One region of the Pantoea sp. X-Soil-OKNW-713 genome, then DNA from elsewhere that is predicted to be linked to it. Evidence: predicted binding sites of a transcription regulator. Region 1 holds the regulator's gene; each other region holds the start of a gene.

Region 1 (3,139 bases):
CAGCAAGAAAGCCCTGCTGAAATCACCGTCAAAAAAATATGGTCACCAACGTCTGGCGAAGAGAAGCGCGAAGCAGGACGATGACCGCGATTTGACCACCATCAAGATGAGCAATTCTCACCGTCAGCGCTATCAGAAAGCACGCGAAACCGCGATGAACAAGCTGATGGGGCAGATTGGTAAACCATACCAATGGGGTGGCACTTCACCGCATACCGGTTTCGATTGCAGCGGTCTGGTGTGGTACGCCTATAAAGACCTGGTTAAATATAAATTCCCGCGCACCGCCAACGAAATGTATCACCTGCGGGATGCGGCACCGATTAAGCGCGATATGCTGGAGAAAGGGGATTTGGTGTTCTTCCGCATCAATAATCGCGGCACTGCCGATCATGTGGGTGTTTATCTTGGCAATGGCAAATTTATCCAGTCGCCTCGTACCGGTAAAGATATTCAAATCAGTGCATTGGGTGAGGATTACTGGCTGAAACACTACGTCGGGGCACGCCGTATGATGACCCCCAAAACCATCCGCTAAAAAAACGCCCGATACCCGATAAAACAACAAGCCGGACCCTGATTTTCAGGTCCGGCTTTTTTATTAATGAAGGATCGCGGTGAAGCTGAACACGATAATCATTAGTAGCGCGCCCACAGTGGTAAACAGCGCCAGTTTCAGGTCTGTACTCATCACAACTCCTTAGTCACAATAAATGAAGGGTTATCGTAATTTTCTCACAGCCTCCGGCAAAAATCTCGTCTTATCCGCGCCAGCTTGCTAGAATCGCCGCCTTTCGTTGCGCAACAGATTTTGCGCACGCTGTGTTTGCGGCAAGTTAAAGTGTTATTGACCAGGTGTTAATGTCTTTTTCTTCGCCATTCGCCCCGAAAATCGGGGCGCAAAACCATTAGCAGACGCAAACGTTTAACAATATACTTATCAGTTAGTTGCGATAAGCCCGGGAGTACCATTTTCATGGCAACAATTAAAGATGTGGCGAAACGCGCCGGTGTCTCCACCACCACGGTTTCGCATGTCATCAACAAGACGCGTTTTGTCGCGGAAGAGACGCGTAACGCCGTATGGGAAGCGATCAAAGAGCTGCATTACTCGCCCAGCGCCGTGGCGCGCAGCCTGAAAGTCAACCACACCAAAACGCTGGGGTTGCTGGCCACCTCCAGTGAAGCCCCCTATTTCGCCGAGATTATCGAGGCGGTGGAAAACCACTGTTTCGATCGCGGCTACACGCTGATCCTGGGCAATGCGCATAACGACCTGCAAAAACAGCGCGCATATCTGTCGATGATGGCGCAGAAGCGTGTCGATGGCCTGTTGGTGATGTGTTCTGAATACCCCGACGACCTGCTGACCATGCTGGAAGAGAACCGTAATATCCCGATGGTGGTGATGGACTGGGGCGCATCGCGTGGCGATTTTACCGATACGGTGCAGGACAATGCGTTTCAGGGCGGCTATCTCGCCGGGCGTTACCTGATTGAACGCGGTCATCGCGACATTGGTGCCATCCCCGGACAAATGGAGCGCAACACCGGCGGTGGCCGCCATGCCGGTTTCATGCAGGCGCTGAATGAGGCAGGCATCACCGTGCGGCCCGAGTGGATTGTGCAGGGCGATTTTGAACCGGAATCCGGTTATCAGGCGATGCAGCAGATCCTCAATCAGAAGCAACGCCCGACTGCCGTGTTCTGCGGTGGCGATATCATGGCGATGGGCGCGATCTGTGCTGCGGATGAAATGGGCCTGCGGGTCCCGCAGGATATCTCCGTGATCGGCTATGACAACGTGCGCAACGCGCGTTATTTCACGCCGGCGCTGACCACTGTTCATCAACCTAAAGCTCAGTTAGGCGAAAAAGCGTTGGAAATGCTGCTGGATCGTATCACCAGCAAACGTGAAGAACCGCAAACCATTGAAGTTCAACCAACGCTGATTGAACGCCGTTCAGTCGCTGACGGCCCGTTCCGCGACTACCGCCGCTAAGTTTCCGTTTCGCTCAACCATTCATGGTTGAGCGTTTCGGCATCGCCGAGATAACTCAGCAACCAACCCAGAGCCGGCGAATTACGTTGTTCCGACCAACTGACACAGCATGGGCTATCCGGGAACGGCGTGGGTAACGGTAACTCGGTTAATGCTCCGCTATCCAGCAATGGCCGGGCTAAATGGCCCGGCACCATCCCTACGCAGAGTCCCGCCAGCAGGCAGTCGACGCCGGTTTCCCATTCCGGCACCACCAGACGGCGTTGATTATCCAACGTCCAGGTCATGCGCCGCGGCAACGCCCGCGAAGTGTCTTCCAGCACCAGAGAAGGCCAGGCCCGCAACGTCTCGTCATCCAACAAGGTACTTTTTGCCAACGGATGATCGGGGCTGACTACACAGCGCCAGTTTAACGCGCCCATATCCTGAAAGGCGAAACGCCCACCGACCGGAATCGCCTGAGTGGCCCCAATCGCTACGTCGACCCGCCCATCGGCCAGTGCATCCCAGACACCATTAAACACTTCATAACTGATAATCAACTCCATGTCGGGAAAGTGGCGGTAGAAATCCTTCACCAGTTGTCGGGTGCGATGAGGTTTAACGATGCAATCCACCGCGATACTCAGCTGACCACGCCAGCCATTTGCCAACTGCTGGCACTGCCGCCGCGTCGCCAGCATTTTTTTGATAACACTTCGCCCTTCCCGGACAAAATGCTCCCCGGCCGCCGTCAGCACCACTTCCCGATGCTGACGTTCGAACAACGGCACCGCCAACCAGGTTTCGAGCTGCCGTACCGTGTAGCTGATGGCAGAAGGCACCCGATGTAACTCTTGTGCTGCCGCACTAAAACTACCGCTGCGGGCCACCGCATCTACCACTTCAAGCGCATATTCAGACCACATATTTTTGCCTGCAAATTTTTTGATAGCACCGCGCAAATATTAGCGTTTCACAAAACCTGGCGCACGCTTTTACACTCCTCCGCGTTTACCTGTCTAAAGAGAATTACCATGTTGTCATCAAAAGGATTTCTGCCTTATCTTGCTTTACTCAGCATGCTGGGCTTTCTTGCTACGGATATGTACCTGCCGGCATTCGGTGCCATGCAGCAGGATTTTGCTACCGCCCCCG
Region 2 (3,139 bases), 1.5 Mb from region 1:
GTAAAGAAGATTTCCATGCTTTCCTTAGGCGAATCATTTTCGTTAAAGCGATGTTTGTTGCGCAGGAAAGTGTAAAACAAAACGCCGCACGACGGGAAAACCCGACGTGCGGCAGTACAAGGAAAGCGAATAATTCGGATTTCAGGAAAATTTCAGGTCAGATGGCCCAGCCACCGGCGTAGAAAGCCACCAATGCCACAGCAATCACCACCGTACCGATATTCAGCTTACGCCACTCACCGGCAAACAGGCGACCAATCACCAACGCCGCAAAGCCGAGCATAATGCCGGTGACGATGTTGCAGGTCAGCACGATAAACACCGCCGTCAGCAGGCCGGACATGGCGTCAACGAAATCATTGAAATCGATTTTCGCCACGTTGCTGAGCATCAGCAGACCGACATACATCAGCGCCGGAGCCGTAGCATACGCCGGTACCAGATACGCCAGCGGCGACATAAACAGAATCACCATGAACAGCAGACCCACCACCACCGCCGTCAGACCGGTTTTACCGCCCGCCGCCGTACCAGCCGCCGATTCGATATAGACCGCCGCCGGGGAAGCGCCCACCAGACCGGCAAACAGGCTGCTGACAGAGTCGGTGGTCAGGGCGCGGCCACCATTGATGATCTGGCCGTCTTTATCCAGCAGATTAGCCTGACCGGCCACCGCCCGGATGGTGCCGGTAGCATCAAACACCGCCGTCATCACCAGCGCCAGCACCGTCGGCAGCACTGCGGGTTTGAGCGCGCCCATGATATCGAGGCTGAACACCAGCGACTGACCGCTGGCATCTTTCAGGCTCGGCATGGCAAACAGTCCCTGATATTTCACTGATGGATCAAAAATCAGTCCGACAATCGAGATCGCCACAATGGTCAGCAAAATGCCGCCAGGGACACGGCGTTTCTCCAGCCCGAAGATCGCCGCCAGACCCACCAGCGCCATAATCACCGGGAAGGAGGCGAAGTGGCCCAGTTCAACCGGCAAACCCGCCGCCGGGTTTTTCACCACCAGGCCAACGCTGTCAGCCGCGATCAGCAACAGAAACAGGCCAATACCGATGCCGGTACCATGCGCCACGCCCATTGGCAGGTTGCGCAGAATCCATGCGCGGATGCCGGTCACGGAAATCAGGGTGAACAGCAGCCCCATCAGGAACACCGCACCAAGCGCCACCGGCACGCTGATGTGCTGACCCAGCACCAGGCTAAAGGCGGTAAACGCCGTCAGCGAGATAGCGCAGCCAATCGCCATCGGCAGGTTGGCCCACAACCCCATGATGATCGAACCGAAACTCGCCACCAGACAGGTAGCGACGAATACCGCGGTCGGTGAGAAGCCCGCTTTGCCGAGCATACCGGGTACCACGATGACGGAGTAGACCATCGCCAGGAAGGTGGTTAAGCCCGCCAGCACTTCCTGACGCACGCTACTGCCGCGTGCTGAAATATTGAACCAGCCGTCCAGTTTTCCACTGGCCGGGCGAGATTCGCCAGACATAATTAATCCTCTGAATTTTTGCTGTTGTGAGTGGCCACACGACTGACGTTTGCCTGCCATCCTGGTGCACGTTTCTCCAACGGAGAAACAACGCAAACGTTTACGTAGTCGCGTATTTCTGGTCGTAAAAGGGGGAACTCAGAAAAAAGGCAAACGATTATCCGGTGATTGGCCTGAGATTTTCAACTGCTAATCTGCATCGATACAGGATAATCCTCATTGCATAACAGAAATGCAACGGTGTTCCGCTGCCCCGACATACGCCAGATTTAGTGGAACAGACTGGAAATTATAGGAATTTTTATGCGTGTTTTTGTTGCGCAACCAAATGATAGCCAGGTTGCGCAACATGATTATTGGCTGAAATTGATCGGGCCGCCCTGCTCAATCGCCCGCTGCCAGGCGGCGCGTTGTTCCAGCCCTTCCAGCCAGTGCTGACTGGCAGGCATATCACGCAGGCCGGTACGCGCACGCATCGCCAGCAGCGGAAAACTCATCTGAATATCGGCGATACTAAAACGATTACCGGCGAAGTAAGGGTGCTGACTCAGGTGCTGTTCAATCACATCCCCATGTAATTTCAACTGCTTGTTCAGCCAGGCTTTCTGGATCCCGGCGCTAAGAGCCTTACCGGCCGGGCGCAACAGCCAGGGCACCGGTTTTTTACCCAACTGCCCGAACACCAGTTTCATCACCAGCAAGGGCATCAACGACCCCTCGGCGTAATGCAGCCAGTAACGCGCCGCAATTTGCGCATCTTCATCGGACAGCTTTAATCGATATTCGGCGTCATATTTGTCGGCCAGATACTCCAGGATTGCGCCGGATTCCGCGATCACGCGATTGCCATCGGTGATCACCGGAGATTTCCCCAAAGGATGGACTTTCTTCAACGACTCGGGCGCCAGCAGGGTGCCTTCACGTTGGTAACGTTTGATCTGATAAGGCACTGACAGCTCTTCCAGCAGCCACAGCACCCGATGTGAACGAGAATTTTCAAGATGGTGAACGGTGATCATCATGGCTTCCTGACCAATGGTTGGACCAGCAAGTATAGATGATGTCGCCTCAGCGTTTCTGCTCGTCCTGTTGCGGATCGAGCAAAACCGCCCCCGAACCTTGCTCGCCCAAACGGTCGCCAGGGTTACGCAATGGACAGTCACGCATTGACAGGCAACCACAGCCGATACAGCCATCAAGATCGTTACGCAGCCGCGTCAGGGTTTCGATGCGTTTATCCAGTTCCTCACGCCAGTGCTGCGTCAGCGCATCCCATTCCTGGGTCGACATGCGCTTGTTAGCCGGCACATGCATCAGACTGTCGCTGACTGTGGCGAGGGGAATACCGATGCGCTGCGCAATTTTAATGATCGCCACGCGGCGCAGCACATCACGGCTGTAACGCCGTTGGTTGCCGTTGTTACGCGTACTGGAGATCAATCCTTTGGTTTCGTAAAAGTGCAAAGCCGACACCGCCACACCGCTGCGCTTCGCCACTTCACCCGGCGTCAGCACCGGTTTCGGGTAGTTGCGTTCTTTTTTCATTTCGCTCTTTACCTCAAGTTAACTTGAGGAATTATACTCGCTCCCCATTGAAACTTCGAATCTCTACTCAGAAGGATGTGGTTATGA
Region 3 (3,139 bases), 1.7 Mb from region 1:
GGGCAGCAGCCAGGTTGCCAGACTGTCGGCGTTGACCGCCAGTGACAACAGCAGCGGCGTGGTGCCACCGTTTTCATCACCCAGCCACTCCTCTTCCAGCAGCTCCACCTGATGCAACAACGCCAGCAGCTTCTGCCCCTGTTCCGTCGGGCGCGGCGGTACGGTACGCACCAGCAGCGGCTGACCGAATAAATTTTCCAGCTGTTTAATACGCTGCGACACCGCAGACTGCGTAATACAAAGTTTTTGCGCGGCGCGCTCAAAGCCGCGTTCACGAATCACAGCATCCAGCGCCTGAAGCGTTCGATAATCCGGGCGTTTCATTGTTGTTCTCTCTCGTTCAGGATGGAGGGTACTATGCCACAAAAAATCAAAAGATGGTTTTTGTGCACTGAGTTACAAAGCCTTTAACAGCCGCGCTTTTTTACGCCGCCTTGTTTTATACTACGCGCACCTCGTTGTCGCACAGGTTTTAAACATACCATGACCCAGGATGAACTGAAAAAAGCGGTAGGTTGGGCAGCACTGCAATATGTGCAGCCGGGCACCATTGTTGGCGTTGGCACCGGTTCGACCGCTGCCCATTTTATTGATGCGTTAGGTTCGATTAAGCATCAAATTGAGGGCGCAGTTTCCAGCTCGGAAGCCTCAACGCAGAAACTGAAATCCCTCGGCATTCATGTGTTTGATCTCAATGAAGTGGATTCGCTCTCGGTGTACGTCGACGGTGCTGATGAGATCAATCCGCAGATGCAGATGATTAAAGGCGGCGGCGCGGCGCTGACGCGTGAGAAAATTGTCTCCGCCGTGGCTGAGAAATTTATCTGTATTGCCGATGCCTCGAAAGAAGTGGATGTATTGGGCCACTTTCCGCTGCCGGTTGAAGTGATCCCGATGGCGCGTTCCTATGTGGCGCGTGAACTGGTGAAATTGGGCGGCCTGCCAGAATATCGTCAGAACGTGGTGACCGATAACGGCAACATTATTCTCGACGTGCATAATCTACGCATCCTCGATCCGATCGCGCTGGAAAAAGCCATCAATGCGCTGCCTGGTGTGGTGACGGTAGGGCTTTTTGCAGCACGCGGCGCTGATGTCGCGCTGATCGGCACTGCCGATGGCGTAAAAACCATTACCAAATGATCTGTCCGGCGCTGTTGCAGCGCCGCTTATTTCCATACGCAAAACATCTTTTCTTCGTATGCTGAAATTCGGTGACTTATGTCACAAAACAGTCATCAACAGCAGGTTCATTCTTCGCTCTGTACGCATATCCCGATTTTGTACGGCATTGTGCTGCCGTAGCGCTGACGCGTGCTGAGGTCGAGGCAATCGATTGTCTTGCTGCAAACGAATTTTTTGATATTTTGACAGAAGGCTGGCTTATGGCAGCCCTCGTTGAATTCTGAATAGGGTCGGGAAATGGCAGAGTTATCACTGGAAAAAGACAAGATTAAGTTCCTGCTGGTGGAAGGTGTCCATCAGAGTGCGCTGGATAACCTGCGCGCAGCAGGTTACACCAACATCGAATTCCACAAAGGTGCACTGGATGCGGAGACGCTGAAGTCCTCCGTTCGTGACGCACACTTCATTGGTATCCGTTCCCGTACCCAACTGACCGAAGAGATTTTCGCTGCGGCTGAAAAACTGGTTGCGGTTGGCTGCTTCTGTATCGGCACCAACCAGGTTGACCTGAATGCAGCAGCAAAACGTGGCGTGCCGGTATTTAATGCCCCGTTCTCCAACACCCGTTCGGTTGCCGAACTGGTGATTGGTGAAATGCTGCTGATGCTGCGTGGCATCCCGGAAGCGAACGCCAAAGCGCACCGCGGTATCTGGAATAAAATTGCAGCGGGTTCCTATGAAGCTCGTGGCAAGAAGCTGGGTATCATCGGCTATGGCCATATCGGTATGCAACTCGGTGTGCTGGCGGAAAGCCTTGGCATGCATGTGTTTTTCTACGATATCGAGAACAAACTGCCGCTGGGCAACGCCACACAGGTGCGTCACCTGTCTGACCTGCTCAACATGAGTGATGTGGTCAGCCTGCACGTACCGGAAACCCCATCAACGCAGAATATGATCAGTGCCGCCGAACTGGCGCTGATGAAGCCAGGTGCGCTGCTGATTAACGCCGCACGCGGTACGGTGATTGATATTCCGGCGCTGTGCGATGCCTTGTCCAACAAACATCTGGCGGGTGCGGCGATTGACGTGTTCCCTGTGGAACCAGCGACCAACAGCGATCCGTTCAATTCACCGCTGTGTGAATTCGATAACGTGATTCTGACGCCACATATCGGTGGTTCGACGCAGGAAGCGCAGGAAAACATCGGTCTGGAAGTCTCTGGCAAGTTGGCGAAGTATTCTGACAACGGTTCAACCCTGTCTGCCGTTAACTTCCCGGAAGTGTCGTTGCCGATGCATGCCGCCAGCGCCAGTCGCCTGTTGCACATTCACGAAAACCGTCCGGGTGTACTGACCGCCATCAACCAGATTTTTGCCGAGCAGGGCATCAACATTGCCGCCCAGTATCTGCAAACCTCGCCGCTGATGGGCTACGTGGTAATCGATATCGATGCACAGCAGGATGTGGCGGATAAAGCGCTGCAACTGATGAAGGCAATTCCGGGCACCATTCGCGCGCGCTTGCTGTACTGATTTAAAACGCACTTAATCGCGCGATGAATCGCGCCGCTACTGATACGGAATTATCGTAGCGGCGCGATTTATCGCGCAAATCACCACTGCCACAATTTCGACGGTGTAATCACCACCGGCAACGGCACATCCCAGGTCGCTACTGGCAGCGTTTCAACATGCTGACAGTCATGCGCAATCCCCACCGGTAGAAAACCATGCTGCTGCCAGTTTTGTAGCGTGCGATCGTAAAAACCTCCTCCCATACCCAATCGCTGCCCGCTTTGGTCGAACGCGACTAATGGCACCATCACCACGTCCAGCTGATCAAGGGTGACCATTTGGGTGATATCCAGCGGCGGTTCCGGGATGCTTAATTTATTCGGGCTGAGTGGCGTGTCGGGTGTGTAGCGCAGGAACAGTAAATTTCCGGGGGCGAAAGGGTGCAGCACCGGCAGGAAAACCTGTTTTTTCTGTTGCCAGAGCTTGGCGATGAGTG

The links. Region 1 encodes PurR, which represses purine synthesis genes. Its sites were predicted from a motif close to CANGCAAACGTTTGCNTG; they were not measured.
Region 2: the regulator PurR is predicted to act here: its motif matches at 1,597-1,614, upstream of AC6I8R_RS01825 (NCS2 family permease).
Region 3: the regulator PurR is predicted to act here: its motif matches at 1,326-1,343, upstream of serA (phosphoglycerate dehydrogenase).

The regions. Positions count from the first base shown of each region.
Region 1 covers NZ_AP035995.1:1,868,797-1,871,935, reverse strand. Annotated here, with positions in the region: gene AC6I8R_RS08665 (C40 family peptidase) at 1-538, shown strand, start outside; gene cydH (cytochrome bd-I oxidase subunit CydH) at 602-691, opposite strand; gene purR (HTH-type transcriptional repressor PurR) at 977-2,002, shown strand; gene punR (DNA-binding transcriptional activator PunR) at 1,999-2,910, opposite strand; gene punC (purine nucleoside transporter PunC) at 3,019-3,139, shown strand, end outside.
Region 2 covers NZ_AP035995.1:403,721-406,859, reverse strand. Annotated here, with positions in the region: gene AC6I8R_RS01830 (Na+/H+ antiporter) at 1-17, opposite strand, end outside; gene AC6I8R_RS01825 (NCS2 family permease) at 158-1,507, opposite strand; gene AC6I8R_RS01820 (glutathione S-transferase family protein) at 1,861-2,526, opposite strand; gene soxR (redox-sensitive transcriptional activator SoxR) at 2,576-3,052, opposite strand; gene soxS (superoxide response transcriptional regulator SoxS) at 3,136-3,139, shown strand, end outside.
Region 3 covers NZ_AP035995.1:3,588,417-3,591,555, reverse strand. Annotated here, with positions in the region: gene AC6I8R_RS16805 (LysR family transcriptional regulator ArgP) at 1-324, opposite strand, end outside; gene rpiA (ribose-5-phosphate isomerase RpiA) at 484-1,143, shown strand; gene serA (phosphoglycerate dehydrogenase) at 1,423-2,661, shown strand; gene AC6I8R_RS16790 (5-formyltetrahydrofolate cyclo-ligase) at 2,742-3,139, opposite strand, start outside.